4 regions of the Pseudomonas medicaginis genome follow, and region 2 is predicted to be linked to each of the others. Evidence: predicted binding sites of a transcription regulator. Region 2 holds the regulator's gene; each other region holds the start of a gene.
The links. Region 2 encodes FliA, which starts transcription of late flagellar genes. Its sites were predicted from a motif close to CTAAAGTTTNNNNNNNNNNNGCCGNTAA; they were not measured.

Region 1: the regulator FliA is predicted to act here: its motif matches at 1,966-1,993, upstream of ACMTA2_RS25505 (methyl-accepting chemotaxis protein).
Region 3: the regulator FliA is predicted to act here: its motif matches at 2,327-2,354, upstream of ACMTA2_RS19200 (methyl-accepting chemotaxis protein).
Region 4: the regulator FliA is predicted to act here: its motif matches at 2,865-2,892, upstream of ACMTA2_RS03035 (methyl-accepting chemotaxis protein).

Annotation. Positions count from the first base shown of each region.
Region 1 covers NZ_OZ221631.1:5,813,482-5,817,692, reverse strand. The annotation lists gene ACMTA2_RS25525 (MFS transporter) at 1-153, opposite strand, end outside; gene ACMTA2_RS25520 (hypothetical protein) at 256-450, opposite strand; gene ACMTA2_RS25515 (hypothetical protein) at 526-669, opposite strand; gene ACMTA2_RS25510 (transporter) at 812-1,834, opposite strand; gene ACMTA2_RS25505 (methyl-accepting chemotaxis protein) at 2,082-3,707, shown strand; gene ACMTA2_RS25500 (PepSY domain-containing protein) at 3,788-4,093, opposite strand.
Region 2 covers NZ_OZ221631.1:2,066,120-2,070,330, forward strand. The annotation lists gene flhF (flagellar biosynthesis GTPase FlhF) at 1-922, shown strand, start outside; gene fleN (flagellar synthesis regulator FleN) at 1,038-1,868, shown strand; gene fliA (RNA polymerase sigma factor FliA) at 1,865-2,608, shown strand; gene ACMTA2_RS09120 (chemotaxis response regulator CheY) at 2,776-3,147, shown strand; gene ACMTA2_RS09125 (protein phosphatase CheZ) at 3,166-3,951, shown strand; gene ACMTA2_RS09130 (chemotaxis protein CheA) at 3,980-4,211, shown strand, end outside.
Region 3 covers NZ_OZ221631.1:4,343,408-4,347,618, forward strand. The annotation lists gene ACMTA2_RS19190 (sodium:solute symporter family protein) at 99-1,868, opposite strand; gene ACMTA2_RS19195 (DUF4212 domain-containing protein) at 1,880-2,146, opposite strand; gene ACMTA2_RS19200 (methyl-accepting chemotaxis protein) at 2,393-4,189, shown strand.
Region 4 covers NZ_OZ221631.1:686,529-690,739, forward strand. The annotation lists gene ACMTA2_RS03025 (class 1 fructose-bisphosphatase) at 1-181, shown strand, start outside; gene ACMTA2_RS03030 (DUF924 family protein) at 185-781, shown strand; gene ACMTA2_RS03035 (methyl-accepting chemotaxis protein) at 895-2,787, opposite strand; gene ACMTA2_RS03040 (lipoprotein) at 3,072-3,326, shown strand; gene ACMTA2_RS03045 (lipocalin family protein) at 3,358-3,927, shown strand; gene ACMTA2_RS03050 (formimidoylglutamate deiminase) at 4,048-4,211, opposite strand, start outside.

The DNA.
Region 1 (4,211 bases), 3.4 Mb from region 2:
CCCGGCAATGACCGCGCCGAAACCCAGTTCGCCGTGGACATACCCGGGCAGCACGGCGAGGGGGATACCGACATTCAGGTAACCAATGAATGTGAACAGGACGATGGAAACGACTTGCAGCGTGACCGCCAGGGGGCGCTGGGAATCTGACATGGGAAAAAGGTCCGCGGAGCAGCAGGATAGATAGGCTGCTTATGATAACGGCGACCGTGGCGTTCGGGCGGGGAAAAGTAAAACTATTTGCCCAATGGTGGCTCAGCTGTCGTGCTGTCCACTGACCAGGCGCGTGGTTACCAGCGCGGCGATGGCGTTTTCTTCGCTGCCGAAGCGAGCCAGCAGGGCCGCTTGTTTCTCGGCGGGAAGGCGGGTCCAGATATCGACCATTTTTTCGGCGGTGCCGATCAGGACGCTGGCCTGGGCTTCGCTGAAGGGAGGGGTGTCATCGCTCATGGGTGGGCACTCGGATTCAGGCAGTGTGGAAAGCGCATCTTAGCGCTTTCCACACGGTCTGGTGGTGCGGGTCAATCAGTCTTCGCTGTCGGCCTGGCGGCGTTCAGCGGCTTCCTTGGGCTCGGGTTGCTGGACATCAGGTTGCCCCCCGGCTTGTAGCGTGGTCGTCTGCTCAGTGTCGTGCAGGCTTGGGAAGGGGAGATTAGGGATCTCGTGCATATCGCGCTCCTCGCAAAGTCTGTGGATAGATCTGGTAGATCCGCGCTTTTACAAAGCCCGGGCAGGATACCCCAGGAGAAATGACAAAAAGACTTTTAAATCCCGTCGGGCCGACAAAAGGGATTGTCTAGACACGTCATGTTCAATAGTCACGTCGCTTGCGAAATGCCCAGCGGCCGGCAATCAGCGTGAAGGTTGCCACCAGTGCCACCAGGATCCAGAAGCCTTCGGGATCGCTGGCAAGCGGCACGCCACCGACGTTCATGCCAAAGAAGCCGGCAATGATGTTGATGGGCAATGCCAATACCGTGACCACCGTCAGGGTGAACAGGGTGCGGTTGCTTTGTTCGTTGAGGTTGGCGGCGATTTCTTCCTGGAGCAGCTTGATCCGTTCACTCAACGCGGTGAGGTCGTTGATGATCAGGGCGAACTCCTCGGTGGATTTGCGCAGCTCCTTGACGTCTTCTTTCTGCAACCATTGCGGCGGGCGGTTGAGCAGACGTAGCAATGAACCCGGCTCCAGGGCCAGCAAGCGCTGCAAGCGCACCAGCACCCGGCGGTTGCTGCCCAGCTCGGCGCGGTTGGTGGACAGCTGCGAGGACAGCAACTGATCTTCGACCTGGTCGACGCTCAGGCTGGTCTTGCGCACGATCTGGGTCAGCACTTCGCCCTGGTCACGCAGCAAGTGCACGAGTAACTCCACTGGCGAGCGAAAGCACTCGCCGGCCTTCACCGACGAGCGCAGCTTGTCGACCGAGTGCAAGGGTTGCAGGCGCGCGCTGACGATCAATCGACTGTGCACGCAAACCCACAATGTGGAGACATCCGAGGACACCATGTTGCTGAGGTTGAACACGACATCGTTCACCACGGCCAGCAACGCCGAGTCGACATGCTCAATGCGGGTCGAGCGCGAGCCTTCGTGCAAGGCTTCGAAAAATTCCTGGGGCAGGTCCAGGTGACCTTTCATCCAGCGCTCGCACGCAGCGTGGGCCAGGTTCAGGTGCAGCCAGAGGAACTCATCCGAGTCTTGCGCGTGTTGCAGGCTCCGTAAGGCCTGGGCCGAATCGATCTCCTGCCCGCGTTCGCCGGGGCGGAAACGGAACCCGTAAAGCAGGCCGAACAGGTCCGGATCACGGTGGCTTTGATCAAGGCTGTGGTTCATGAAGTCTCGCTGGCGGGAAGTGCCTGTCGCGGCTACAGGTTCACTTGAACGCCATCTTCGCAAGCTTTCTTGATGGTTTTGTGACAGTTCCATTCGCACCGCCAAGCTGGCGCTACCGGCAGTCGCCAAGTTTCAAGAATGCCCCGGGCAGGCCGATGCCGTGTACATATCCCCCCCGTATTCAGTGTGTTGCGGACATGGGGGGGCGGGACATCGTTCCTGTTCCTCTTGCTTAGAGATTGCTCCCATGATTCTACAAAAATCCCTTCGAGCCCAGATTCTCGCCCTGTTGAGTGGCAGCCTGCTGGCAATGTTGCTGATCGCCCTGGCGTCCTTTCATTTCCTTTCCAACGGTGTCCAGAACTATCGCAACCTGATCGATGGACCGTTGCGTGCCTCGCAATTGATCGACGAGGCCAACCTGCAGTTCAAGGTGCAGGTGCAGGAATGGAAAAACGTCCTGCTGCGCGGCAAGCAGCAGGCGGACCTGGATAAATACTGGAAGCAGTTCGAGGAACGTCAGCGTGAGGTCCAAGGCATCCTTGGCCAATTGAGCGAACGTGAAGGTGTGCCGGCATCAGTCAAGACCCGTATCGTGGCCCTGCGCGATGAACATCGTCAGTTGGGCGCCGCCTACCAAAAGGGCCGTGACGCATTTGTCGCCTCCGGTGGCGATTCGGCGGCGGGTGATGCGGCGGTCAAGGGCGTGGACCGTGCGGCCAGTGAACAAATGAGTGCGCTGGTGGCGGAACTGCGCAAGCTGGGCTCCGAGCAATCGACGCTGATCAGTGCCGGCGCCGATCGCACGATTATGCTGGGCACCGTGATCATGCTGGTGTCGGGTGTGCTGATTGGGCTGTTCAGCCTGTGGCTGGTCAATCGCAACCTGGTTCAACCGATCCGTAACCTGATCGACTACGTGACCCGACTCAGCCATGGGCGTTTCGCCGAGCGTGTGACGAGCAACCGTCAGGACGAGCTGGGCAATCTGGCGGTAGCGGCCAACACATTGCGCGATTTCCTTGCCGAAACCTTTACCCGTCTGCAACGCAGTGCCACGGAACTGGACAGTGCCAGCGGTGAGCTCAATGCCATCGCCAGCCTGATGAGCCAGGGCACCAGCGAGCAATTCGAACGCACCGACCAGGTGGCGACGGCGATGAACGAAATGTCCGCCACGGCCCAGGAAGTGGCCCGTCATGCCGCCGATGCGGCGCAGGCGGCCGATGACGCCGATCAATCGGCGCAACAGGGCGAGAAGGTCATGCAGGGGACCATCCACACCATCACCCGGATGCGCGGCGAGATCGCCAACACGGCCACGGTCATCCGTCAGTTGGAAACCGACAGCGGGCGCATCGGCAAGGTGCTAGAGGTGATCCGCGGCATCGCTGAACAGACGAACCTGCTGGCCCTCAATGCTGCCATCGAAGCCGCGCGAGCCGGGGAGGCGGGGCGCGGTTTCGCGGTGGTCGCCGATGAGGTCCGCAGCCTGGCCCAGCGTACGGCCTCGTCAATCATCGAGATCAACCAGATTATCCAGACTGTACAAACGGGAGCGGTGGACGCGGCCCACGCCATTGAGAGTGGGCAGTCACGCAGCGAGGAAAGTGTGGAGCAAGTGACCCAGGCCGGTGTGATGCTCGAACGCATCACCCAGGCTGTCGAAGCGATTCGCGACATGAACCGCCAGATCGCCACGGCAGCCGAAGAGCAGACTTCCGTGGCCGAAGACATTTCCCGCAACCTGACGGAAATCACCTGCATTGCCAGCACTAACCTGGACAATGTGCAGCGCACCGAAGCCGCCAGTCGGGATTTGCACGGTTTGTCGGGACAGTTGAATGAAGTGACGGCGCGGCTGAGTGCCTGACGGTCGTTCGCGACAGGTATCGATAAACGCAAAAGAGCCGCGCAACCCCAAGGTTGCGCGGCTCTTTTTTTGCCGATGGATCAAGTGTCTTGCTTGTTGCTCAGGACTTTGCCGGTCGTGGCATCGAAATCAACATCAAACTCTTTGCCGTCGGCGGTTTTCAATTCGACTTCATATTCATAACCGTTGAAGTGGTTATCCAGGTCGGTGTCGGTGATGGTAGCGCCCGGGTGCAACTTCAGGGCTTCGTCGTTCATCGATTCAAGGGACTTGATCTTGCCTTCCTTGACCAGTTGAGGAATCTGATCGACGCGAACATCTGCCTGGGCCAGGCCAGCGGTGAGAGTCAGGGCAGCAGCGGTAAACAGGGCAGTCAACGTTTTCATGAGTGCTTTCCTTGGTGTTGTTAAGGGTGAGTCGTTTAAGTGGGTTCAGATTATCTGTGGCAACTTAATTCACCCTTAATTCGAAAAAACTTGAAGCAGAGCTCCTGAAAACGTCCTT
Region 2 (4,211 bases):
GCGCTTTGAACTCAACAGCCTGCGCGAGTTGATGGAAGTCCAACTCGGCTCCCTGGCCTGGAACCAGCTGCAAGGCAGCCGTCCGGCCCAGGCCAATCTGTGGCGTCGCCTGCAACGCATCGGCCTGTCCGGTCCGTTGTCCCGGGACCTGCTGGCGCTGATCAATGGCATCGAAGAGCCGCGCCAGGCCTGGCGCATGTTGTTGGCGCACCTGGCGCGGATGATCGCGACCCCGGAAGTCGAGCCGTTGGAAGAGGGCGGGGTAATTGCCATGGTCGGCCCTGCCGGCATGGGCAAGACCACCACCCTGGCCAAGCTCGCCGCCCGTTATGTACTCAAGTACGGCGCCCAGAGCATCGCCCTGGTGAGCATGGACAGTTTCCGCATCGGTGCCCAGGAACAACTCAAGACCCTGGGCCGGATCCTCAATGTGTCGGTGACCCATGTGGATCCGGGGCAATCCCTGGCCCAGGCGCTGGAGCCGCTGCTGCGCAAACGCGTCGTGCTGATCGATACCGCAGGCCTGCAAGCCAGCGATCCGGCCCTGCGCATGCAGCTCGAAAGCCTGGCCGGGCGCGGCATCAAGTCAAAAAATTATCTCGTGTTGGCAACCACCAGCCAGAAACAGGTTCTAACCGCCGCATACCACAGCTACAAACGCTGCGGGCTGGCCGGCTGCATCCTGACTAAGCTGGACGAAACGGCAAGCCTGGGCGAGGTGTTGAGCCTGGCGATCGGTCATGAACTACCGGTGGCCTACCTGACCGACGGGCCGCGGATCCCGGATGATTTGCATCTGCCGCGCCGTCATCAACTGGTCAGTCGTGCCGTGAGTGTGCAAATGCAGGAAGAACCCAGCGAAGAAGCCATGGCTGACATGTTCGCTGATATCTACCACAGCCCGACCAAGCAGGTCGGCTGAGGTAATCATGAAAATTTTTTGTACCTACATCGATGGCCTGCCTTGCATTGTTCCGTATGCGAACGCGCAGCCAGTAATGTGGCCTCCGTCTAAGAAGACAAGGTAAAGAACGAACATGGGCAGCATGCATCCCGTACAGGTGATCGCGGTGACCGGCGGCAAAGGTGGCGTCGGGAAGACTAACGTGTCAGTGAACTTGTCCCTGGCTCTGGCAGAGCTTGGCCGACGGGTCATGCTGCTGGACGCCGACCTGGGCCTGGCGAACGTCGACGTGTTGCTGGGGCTTACCCCCAAGCGCACCCTGGCGGACGTGATCGAAGGCCGTTGCGAACTGCGCGACGTGTTGTTGCAGGGGCCGGGCGGGATTCGCATCGTGCCGGCGGCCTCGGGCACCCAGAGCATGGTTCACCTGACCCCGGCGCAGCACGCGGGCCTGATCCAGGCTTTCAGTGACATCGGCGACAACCTCGATGTGCTGGTGATCGACACCGCGGCCGGCATCGGCGACTCGGTCGTCAGTTTCGTGCGCGCCGCCCAGGAAGTGCTGCTGGTGGTCTGCGATGAGCCAACGTCCATCACCGACGCCTACGCCCTGATCAAACTGCTTAACCGCGACTATGGCATGAACCGCTTCCGCGTCCTGGCCAACATGGCCCAGAGCCCGCAGGAAGGACGCAACCTGTTCGCCAAGTTGACCAAGGTCACCGATCGCTTCCTGGACGTCGCCCTACAATACGTCGGCGCCGTGCCGTACGACGAAAGCGTGCGCAAGGCCGTCCAGAAGCAACGTGCCGTTTATGAAGCCTTTCCACGTTCCAAATGCGCGCTGGCGTTCAAGGCGATCGCCCAGAAGGTCGACACCTGGCCGCTGCCGGCCAACCCTCGCGGGCATCTGGAATTTTTCGTCGAGCGTCTTGTGCAACAAACAGCAGGGCCCGTGCTATGACAGCCAGCGGTTACAACCACCTCTACAAAAAATCGGCACGGGACGCCCAGTACGAATTGATCGAGCGTTACGCGCCACTGGTCAAGCGTATCGCCTATCACTTGCTGGCGCGATTGCCAGCCAGCGTGCAGGTCGAGGACTTGATCCAGGCCGGCATGATCGGCCTGCTTGAAGTGTCGAACAAATACGACGCCAGCAAGGGTGCCAGTTTCGAGACCTATGCCGGTATACGCATTCGCGGGGCGATGCTCGATGAAGTCCGCAAGGGCGATTGGGCCCCGCGTTCGGTGCACCGCAATACCCGCATGGTCAGCGACGCGATTCGGGCAATTGAAGCGAAAACCGGACGTGACGCTAAAGATCACGAAGTTGCGGCCGAACTCCAGTTGAGTCTCGATGATTATTACGGGATTTTGAACGATACCTTGGGCAGCCGCCTGTTCAGTTTCGACGACCTGCTTCAGGACGGCGAACACGAAGGGCTGCATGAGGATGGCGCGAGTGCTCACATGGAGCCATCGCGTGACCTGGAAGATGAGCGTTTCCAGAGCGCGCTGGCGGATGCGATTGCCAATTTGCCGGAGCGTGAGCGACTGGTCTTGGCGCTGTACTACGACGAAGAGCTGAATCTCAAGGAAATCGGTGAGGTCCTGGGGGTCAGCGAATCGCGGGTCAGCCAGTTACACAGCCAGTGCGCGGCCCGTTTGCGGGGGCGTTTGGGGGAGTGGCGAGCGCGCTGACAGGCAGTGTGGGGACACTGCGAACGAGGCTGGCCTGGCAGGTACTGCGCCAGTCTCCGTCCGTTGTGCTCCAGGCTGTTGTCGAGCGTTGTGCCGGATTGATTGAAATGGCGCGTCCAGGTGCTGGGCGCGTTTAAGACTGCTTGGAGGTCGAATTGGACAAGAACATGAAAATCCTCATCGTTGATGACTTCTCAACGATGCGGCGGATCATTAAAAACCTGTTGCGTGACCTTGGGTTCACCAACACGGCCGAAGCAGATGACGGGACCACTGCGCTCCCGATGTTGCACAGTGGCAACTTCGATTTCCTGGTCACCGACTGGAACATGCCGGGCATGACCGGTATCGACCTGCTGCGCCAAGTGCGTGCCGACGAAAAACTCAAGCATCTTCCGGTGCTGATGGTCACTGCCGAAGCCAAGCGCGAGCAGATCATCGAAGCGGCCCAGGCTGGTGTAAACGGCTATGTGGTCAAACCCTTCACGGCCCAGGCGTTGAAAGAGAAGATCGAAAAAATCTTCGAACGCATCGGTTAACGGCGCCACGGGGGAGCTATGGACAACGAATCTTCAATGGGCGATTTCGAATCGACCCTGAAAAAACATGCCCGCGAACTGGTCGACAGCCTTGAAAAAGGTCGCTTTGGCGATGCGGTTCAAATGATCCATGAGCTCAACCAGACCCGTGACCGCGGTCTGTATCAGGAAGTGGGCAAGCTCACGCGTGAACTGCACAGCGCGATTGTCAATTTCCAGATCGACCCGCACATGCCGCAGGCCGAGGAAGTCTCGCAGATCACCGACGCCACCGAGCGCCTGGGGTATGTGGTCAAGCTGACCGAGGCCGCCGCCAACCGCACCATGGACCTGGTGGAAAGTGCAACGCCGCTGGTCAATGGCCTGAGCGAAGAAGCCCAGGCCTTGAGCACCGACTGGGGCCGGTTCATGCGTCGCGAAGTCGGCGCTGAAGAGTTCCGGGAACTGGCCCGTCGGGTCGACGGTTTCCTGACGCGCAGCAGCACCGAGAACCGCGCGGTGGCAAGCAACCTCAACGACATTCTGCTGGCCCAGGACTATCAGGACCTGACCGGCCAGGTGATCAAGCGTGTGACCCAACTGGTCACCGAAGTGGAAAGCAACCTGCTCAAACTGGTGCTGATGGCCAGCCAGGTCGACCGCTTTGCAGGCATCGAACACGACCGTGAAGCGATGCTTGCTGAAAAAGATCCACAAAAACATCTCTCGCAGGGTGAAGGTCCGCAAATTCATGCCGATAAAAGAGAAGACGTTATGTCCGGTCAGGACGATGTGGACGATCTGCTGTCCAGCCTTGGATTTTGATTTAGCCCTATTTTAGGAGCAGCCATTAATGAGCTTCGGCGCCGATGAAGAGATCCTTCAGGATTTCCTGGTTGAGGCCGGCGAGATTCTAGAGCAACTGTCCGAACAGCTGGTCGAGCTGGAAAGCCGACCTGATGATGCGGACCTGCTCAATGCAATTTTTCGCGGTTTCCACACTGTAAAAGGAGGCGCCGGCTTCCTCCAGCTCAACGAGCTGGTGGAGTGCTGTCACATTGCCGAGAACGTGTTCGACATCCTGC
Region 3 (4,211 bases), 2.3 Mb from region 2:
TAACACCTCCTGGCTTGACTCTGCGCAAAAAAAGGGCGCCGGATGATGAGTCTGACGCCCTTGATGTTTACCCTCTTCCAGTCTCAGCCTGCATACGATCAGTGGTCAATGGCAGCCCCGGCGCCTCTCGGTACGCGGATGTCTTCGACCAAGTGCTGGATGTGCTCGGGTGGCGGTGCGGTAAAGCGTGACACCACCACCGCGGCCAGGAAGTTGAAGAGCATCCCCAACGTGCCGATGCCTTCAGGGGAAACACCCAGCCACCAATGCTCGGCCGTGTTCATCGTCGGGTTGATGAATTTGAAGTAGACGATGTAGGTAAACGTGAACGTCAGCCCGACGATCATCCCGGCAATCGCACCTTCACGGTTCATGCGTTTGGAGAAGATCCCCAGAACAATGACCGGGAAGAAGGAAGACGCCGCCAATCCGAAGGCGAACGCAACCACCTGGGCGACGAATGCGGGTGGATAGATGCCGAACAACCCGGCAATCAATACCGCCACGCCGGCGGCGATTCGTGCAGCGAGCAATTCCTGCTTCTCGTTGATCCTGGGCATGATGTTGCTTTTGAGCAGGTCATGGGAAATCGAGGTGGAGATCACCAGCAACAACCCCGCCGCCGTCGAAAGCGCCGCCGCCAGGCCACCGGCAGCGATCAATGCGATCACCCACCCCGGCAGGCCGGCAATTTCAGGGTTGGCCAACACCATGATGTCGTTGTCGACATAGAGTTCGTTGGCCACTGGCGAGACCTGGTTTTTCAGCAACCGCTGCTCATGTGCCCCTCGCTCGCCGGTGAAGCTCGGCGCACCGACCAGGGCCGCCCCCGGACCATACTGGATAATGCCGTCGTTGTTCTTGTCCGCCCAGGCTATAAGGCCCGAGTTCTCCCAGGTCTTGAACCAGCCAGGGGCAGTGGCGTAACTGACGTTGGGAATAGAGGTGAGTAAATTGGTGCGAGCAAAGGCTGCCACGGCCGGTGCGGTGGTATAGAGAATAGCGATGAACAACAATGCGTAGCCGGCTGACTTGCGGGCATCGCGTACGGTCGGCGTGGTAAAGAAACGCACGATCACATGGGGCAGGCCCGCAGTACCCACCATCAGCGCCATGGTGATGAAAAACACATCCATGGTCGATTTGGTGCCATCGGTATAGGCGGTGAAGCCCAGCTCGGCACCCAGCCCGTTTAGCCGCTCGATCACGCTCTGTCCCGAACCGGCCACTTCGCTGATAAAGCCCAACTGCGGTATCGGATTACCGGTGATCATTATCGAGATATAGATTGCCGGCACCATGTAGGCAAAAATCATCACGCAATATTGCGCCACCTGAGTGTAGGTGATGCCTTTCATGCCACCGAGTACCGAGTAAAAGAACACGATGGCCATGCCGATCATGACACCCGTGTTGATATCGACTTCCAGATAACGGGAAAAGACGATGCCCACGCCACGCATCTGTCCCGCCACGTAAGTAAAGGAGATGAAAATCACGCAAATCACCGCCACCACCCGGGCGGTCTGGGAGTAATACCGCGCGCCGACGAACTCGGGCACGGTGAACTTGCCGAATTTGCGCAGGTAAGGCGCCAGGCACATCGCCAGGAGCACATAGCCCCCGGTCCAGCCCATCAGGTAGACCGAACCGTCATAACCGGCGAAAGCGATAATGCCCGCCATGGAAATGAACGACGCCGCCGACATCCAGTCAGCGCCAGTTGCCATCCCGTTCAATACCGGATGCACGCCCTTGCTCGCAACGTAGTACTCACTGGTTGAACCGGCTCTTGTCCAGATGGCTATCGCGATGTAAAGCGCAAAGGACGCTCCGACGAACAAATAGATCAGGGTTTGGGTATCCATGCTCGTCACCCTCAGTCTTCGTGGACATCATATTTGCGATCGAGCTGATTCATCTTCCAGACATAGAAGAAAATCTCGATGACAAAGACATAAATGGAGCCCTGCTGGGCAAACCAGAACCCCAGCGGGGTACCGAAGAAACTGACGGTGTTGAGTGAATCAACCAACAAAATGCCGAAGCCGAACGACACCAGGAACCAGATGGCCAGCAATATCAACATCCAGCGTAGGTTTTCCGTCCAGTAGGCACGCGCAGCTTGTTGCTTTTCAGTGGACATGGAGGTGCTCTCCCGTTTTGTTTTTATTGTTTTGCACTTCAAACCGTAGCAGCCGCTGGGCAAGGCGCTAGTACGACTTTCGTCTAATTCAATCCAATGGGTATTGACATCCCTGCCTCATCGCCCAGGAAAGGTTAAAAACCTCGAAATAGCAGACTGATATCAAATCGCCCCAATACGCTAAAGCTTTGCCGCTATCGGTCGAATGTATGCCATTGAGAGATTTTTTTGCCCAGGAGCAGCGGCATGCAGACGTTAAAGGCCTTGTACGAGTCTATCGAGGTGCAATTTTTCGATACCCTCACCAAAAAGCTGTCGAGCCTTTTCCTGTTGGTGCTGGTCAGCGGCTTGTTGTATTGGGTGGCCCTGAGCGCCCGCGCAGAGATCGTGCTGCTGTTGCGCACCGCGCAGTTGGACGGCGCATTGCTGGGGCAGATCGAAGGCCGGCTCGATAGCCTCACCCATGCCCTGCTCTTCGGCGCGATCCTGACGCTGGGCATGATCAGCTTCATGGTCTGGTATTTCCGCCACCTCATCGTGCGCCCCGTCACCGCCATGACCAAGGCCCTGGAAGAGATCGCAAACGGCGAAGGTGACCTGTCCAAGGACCTGCCGCTGGTCACTCACGACGAGATCCGCACGCTGGCCGGCACCTGCAACCGGTTCCTGGCCAAGCAGCGGGAGATCATCAGCAATGTCCAGGCGCTGACCGTGCACATCGCCGTCGAATCGGCCCGCTCGCTGAAGAACATCAGTGACTCCAGCGACAGCGCCACCCACCAGGCCCGCTTCGCCAAGGAGGTGATGGACCAGAGCAACACCGCCGTGGGCCGCATCGAAGAAGTCTCGCGCCAGACCCAGGGCATCTCCAGCACCACCGCGCAGAACCTGAGCATGGCCCGCGACTCCTACGCCGAGCTGCTGGAAGTGACCGGCAATATCAGTGAAATCTCCAGCAGCCTCGGTGAGTTTGCCACCCTGGTGAGCGCCCTGAACCAGCGCTCCTCGAGCATCAAGTCGATTGTCGGGTTGATCCAGCAGATCTCTGCCCAGACCAACCTGCTGGCCCTCAATGCCGCCATCGAAGCCGCCCGGGCCGGCGAAAGCGGTCGTGGCTTCGCGGTGGTGGCCGATGAGGTGCGTACCTTGGCCCAGAACGTCAGCCGGGCCACCGACGATATCTCGCGCAACATTGACGCCATGCTCGATGAAGTCAGCTCCACCCACGAACAGACCACCCAGATCAGCCACAGCGCCCGGGAAACCCAGAAAGTGGTGGAGCGCGCCTCCGGCCATTTCGAAAGCATGATCGGCGATTTCGAGTCCACCAACGGCAAGCTGGCGGACATCGCGACCCATATCCAGCAGTTCGCCGACAGCAACACCGGGATCAACGACCGGGTTACCCAGATTCACGCCGACAGCCAGTTGATCGACCAGCGCATGCAGCATTCGGCAACCGCCACCCGCGACTTGTCCGGCGTGGCCGAAAAGGTCCAGGCGCTGTTGGGTCGCTTCGTGCTCGGCCATGGCAAGCTGGACGCCGCCATCACTCGCGCCAGCGAGTGCCGCGACACGCTCCAGGTCCGCCTGGAGGCACTGCAACGCGAAGGCTTGAACCTGTTTGATCAGAATTACCAGCCAATCCCCGGCACCGACCCCAAGCAGTACATGACCAGCTACACCGAACGCTTTGCCCAGGTCTGCCAGGAAGAATGCGACAAACTCACCCGCGGCACGCCGGGTGGCAAGGTTTCGTTCATGGTCGACAGCAAGGGCTATTGCCCGGTGAACAACAGCTGGGTCTCCAAGCCACCGACCGGCGACCGGACCGTGGATTTGCCAGTGTGCCGCAACAAGCGCATCTTCAACGACCCGATCGGCCTGCGCGCGGCGGGCAACGTCCAGCGCTTCCTGCTGCAGACCTACCTGCGCGATACCGGGGAAATCATGACCGAGATCGACGTACCGTTCTTCTTCGACGGCCGCCATTGGGGCAACTTGCGGGTAGGATTCGATGCGGCGGTGTTGTTGGCGGAGTGAGGTTGGGTACAGCCATAGATCT
Region 4 (4,211 bases), 1.4 Mb from region 2:
GCTGCGCCTGATGTACGAAGCCAACCCGATGTCGTTCCTGGTGGAGCAGGCCGGCGGTGCTTCCACCGACGGTCACCAGCGCATCCTCGATATCAAGCCTGAAGGCCTGCACCAGCGCGTGGCCGTGTTCCTCGGTTCGAAGGAAGAAGTGGCCCGCGCCACGGCATACCACAAGGAGTAAATCATGGCCGAGCCCTGGCAGCCGTTGCTCGATTGGTGGTTTGGTTCAGCCCAGACGCCGGACGACATAGCGGCTGACAAGGGCAAGCTGTGGTTTGGCAAAGGCCATGATCGCCAGGCGCAAGAGCGCTTCGGCGATCGGGTCGAGCAGGCGCTGACCGGCGGATTGACCGACTGGGCGCAACGCCCGGAAGGTTGGCTGGCCCTGGTACTGCTACTGGATCAACTCCCGCGGATGATCTATCGCGACACCCCTAAAAGCTTTTCCGGCGACCTGCGTGCCCAAGCACTGGTCGCCCAAGGCCTGGCGGCGGGGTTCGACCGACAACTCAAGCCGATCCAGCGCGTATTCATCTACCTCGTACTCGAACACTGCGAAAACCTCGCGGTGCAGAACGAAGCCGTGTCACGGTTTATCGACCTGGTTCGAGAACAGCCTGAAGCGCGGCGGGCGGTGTTTGAAGACAACCTGGATTATGCCGAGCGGCACCAGAGGATCATTGCCCGGTTTGGACGGTTTCCCCACCGCAATGCGGTGTTGGGGCGCGAGTCCACGGCTGAGGAAATGGCATTCTTGAGCAGGCCTGGGTCCAGGTTCTGATTCTTTCGGTGTAGCTGACGCCGCTATCGCGAGCAAGCTCGCTCCCACATTTGACCCCGTTCGCAATCATTAATGTGGGAGCGAGCTTGCTCGCGATGGGGTCTGTCCAGGCGCTAGATCCGGAAACTGCCCACCAACTGCTTCAACCGCGCCGCCTGCTGCTCAAGGTCGGCACAGGCCCGCAGGGTCGCTTGCAGGTTTTCCACGCCTTCCTGGTTCAGGGTGTTGATCTCGGTGATGTCGACGTTGATCGACTCCACCACGGCGGTCTGTTCTTCAGTGGCGGTGGCCACGGATTGGTTCATGCCGTCGATTTCACCAATGCGCTGGGTCACGCTGCCCAGTCGTTCGCCGGCCTGGTTGGCGATGCTGACGCTGCCTTCGCTCTGGCGCTGACTGTCGGTCATGGTCAGTACCGCTTCCCGTGCGCCAACTTGCAGTTCTTCGATCATCTTCTGCACTTGCTGCGCCGAATCCTGGGTACGGTGGGCCAGGTTGCGCACTTCATCGGCCACCACCGCGAAGCCGCGTCCGGCCTCACCGGCACGGGCGGCTTCGATGGCGGCGTTGAGGGCGAGCAGGTTGGTTTGCTGGGAAATGCTGGTGATCACCTCGAGAATCTGGCCGATATTCACCGTGTTGCTGTTCAGGGTTTCGATGTTGCCGCACGAGTCGCTGATCTTGGCCGACAACTGCTGCATGGCTGCGATGGTTTTATCCACCACTTGCTGGCCGTCTTCGGCCAGGTTGCGGGCCTCGCTGGAGTGTTGCGAGGCGAGGGCAGCGTTCTGGGCGATTTCCTGGGCGGCGGCACCGAGCTGGTTGATGGCCGCGGCCACGCTGCTGGTGCGCGAAGCCTGCTGGTCGGAGTTGAACATCGATGAGTTGGACGCGCTGACCACACGCAAGGCGACTTCGTTGACCTGGCCGGTGGCCGAGGCCACTTCACGGATCGAGGTATGAATGCGTTCGACAAAGCGGTTGAACGAAGTCCCCAGTGCGCCGAATTCGTCGTGGCCGTGGATGACCAGGCGGCGGGTCAGGTCGCCTTCGCCTTCGGCGATGTCATGCATGGCGCGGCCCATGGTCAGCAGTGGTTGCATCAGTACGCGGATCAACATGCCGAGCAGGGCGATGATAAACACCACGGCGATGACCATGGCGATCAGCGCCGACGTACGGAACTCACTGAGCATCGCCAGCGCGGTGTCCGTGTCGAGCACCAGCGCCACGTACCAGTCGGCGCCCGGCAGGCCGTTGACGCGGGTGAAGGAGATGAATTGGGTCTTGCCGTCGAGGTCGACTTCCTTCACGCCCGGGCTGATCTGCGGTGCGCCGTTGGGGTAGGCCTCGGCCAGGGTCTTGAGCACGCGCTTGCTGTCGGGGTGGATCAGGATCTTACCGTCGGCGCTGACGATGAATGCGTGGCCGTGGCCGCCGAAGTTCAGCGAGTTGATGATGGCGCTGACGCTGGACAGGTCGATGTCCGCACCGGCTACGCCAATCATCTGGTTTTGGTGCTGTACCGGCGTGGCGACGGTGATCACCAGCTTGCCCGACGAGGCGGCGATGTAGGGTTCGGTGACGATGGTTTGCTGTGCGCTGTTGGCGGCCTTGTACCAGCCACGGGCGCGCGGGTCGTAGTCGGCGGCGCGATTGCCGGCCGGTACCGAAAACATCACGCCGTCGATGCCGCCGAAATAGCTGAGCTGGAAGTTGCCCGTGTAGGCCGGCAGGCCCACGGCGCGCTTGAGGCTGTCGGCACTGCTGCCGTCCACGGCGATCTGCTGGGCCAGCGATTGCAGCAATTGGATACGGCCGTCGACCCACGTCTGGATGTTACGGCTGGTCAGGCTGCCAAGTTCCTGCATGGAGGTCTCGGTGCTGGCGTGTAGGCTCTGGCGTTGACGATAGTCGTTGAACAGGATGAAACAGGCGAATGCAACGGCCACCACGAGGGCGGCAGCCAGCAGGATTTTATGGCTGAATTTCATGTTTCTGGTCATTAAGAACACTACTGCGGAGGGACGGGTCAGGAAGGGCTGTCAATTTGCCGTAGCCCAGGATTTTGCGCTGTTGTTTTTTATCGGCGCAAAAGCCCGGCCCATCAGGCGCCAAGGGCCTGATCCCGACGAAAGGTACGACGGCGTCACAAACCGGTTGATTCATCGATGAAACACCTCTGCACAGCCAATAAATACTGGGCGCGTCAGGGAACCAGATAGGGGTTTTCTCTTCTAAGGATCAGGTTGGCACCCTGCCACCTCCCTTCCGTTCCAGGAGTTACACCATGTCGCTGCGATCTATCGCCCTGCTGTTTATGTGCGTCGTGTTGACCGCATGCAGCAAGGTCAACCAGGAAAACTATTCGAAGCTGTCGGCTGGCATGCCCAAGTCCGAAGTCGAAACGTTGCTGGGGAAGCCGACTGACTGTTCGGGCGCGCTCGGCATGTCCAGCTGCACCTGGGGCGATCAGAAAAGCTTTATCAGCGTGCAGTACGCCGGTGACAAAGTGTTGATGTTTTCCGGCCAAGGCCTGAAGTAAACCGGGGCCAAGCGCCCACGGGAGAAAAATAATGATGCGGTTAGTGTTTGTGCTTTTGGCTGGCCTGGTTTTGGCTGGCTGTGCCACTTCTGGCGAAGATCCGTTGGCACCCAAGACGGTCAACAACGTCAATCTCAAGCGTTACCAAGGGACCTGGTATGAGTTGGCCCGCCTGCCCATGTATTTCCAGCGCAACTGCGCGCAATCGGAAGCTCACTACACCCTCAAGCCAGACGGCAACGTGGGTGTGCTCAATCGCTGCCTGACCTCGGACTGGCAGTGGGAAGAAGCCAGGGGCACCGCCACGCCGCAGGTGCCGGGCAAGACCGATAAGCTCTGGGTCGAATTCGACAACTGGTTTTCCCGGATCGTGCCGGGCGTGGCGAAAGGGCAGTACTGGGTGTTGTACGTCAGCGATGACTACAAGACCGCCATCGTCGGCGACCCGAGCCGTCGCTACATGTGGCTGCTGTCCCGTACACCGACCGTCAATAGCGTCGTGCGCGAGGAACTGCTGAGCACGGCGCGCCAGCAGGGCTACGACACCACACGGTTGATCTGGCGCGCGTCGGATCGGCAGATGGCCAAGACTTCGGATTAACTGCCTCCGAATAGCCAATGTGGGAGCGAGCTTGCTCGCGATAGCGGACTTTCAGTCAACAGGTATGTTGAAGGTAAAGACTCCATCGCGAGCAAGCTCGCTCCCGCAGGGCTGATCGTGTCAGCCCAGGAGTTCGCGAAGAACCTGGGTAAACGCCCGGGCACTTTGCTCTTCGTCGGCATGCCGGCCATCGCGCACCACCCATTTCCCGCCGACCATCACATCACGCACCTGGCGATCGCCACCGGCAAACAACCAGCGATTGAGGATCCCGTCACCCTGGG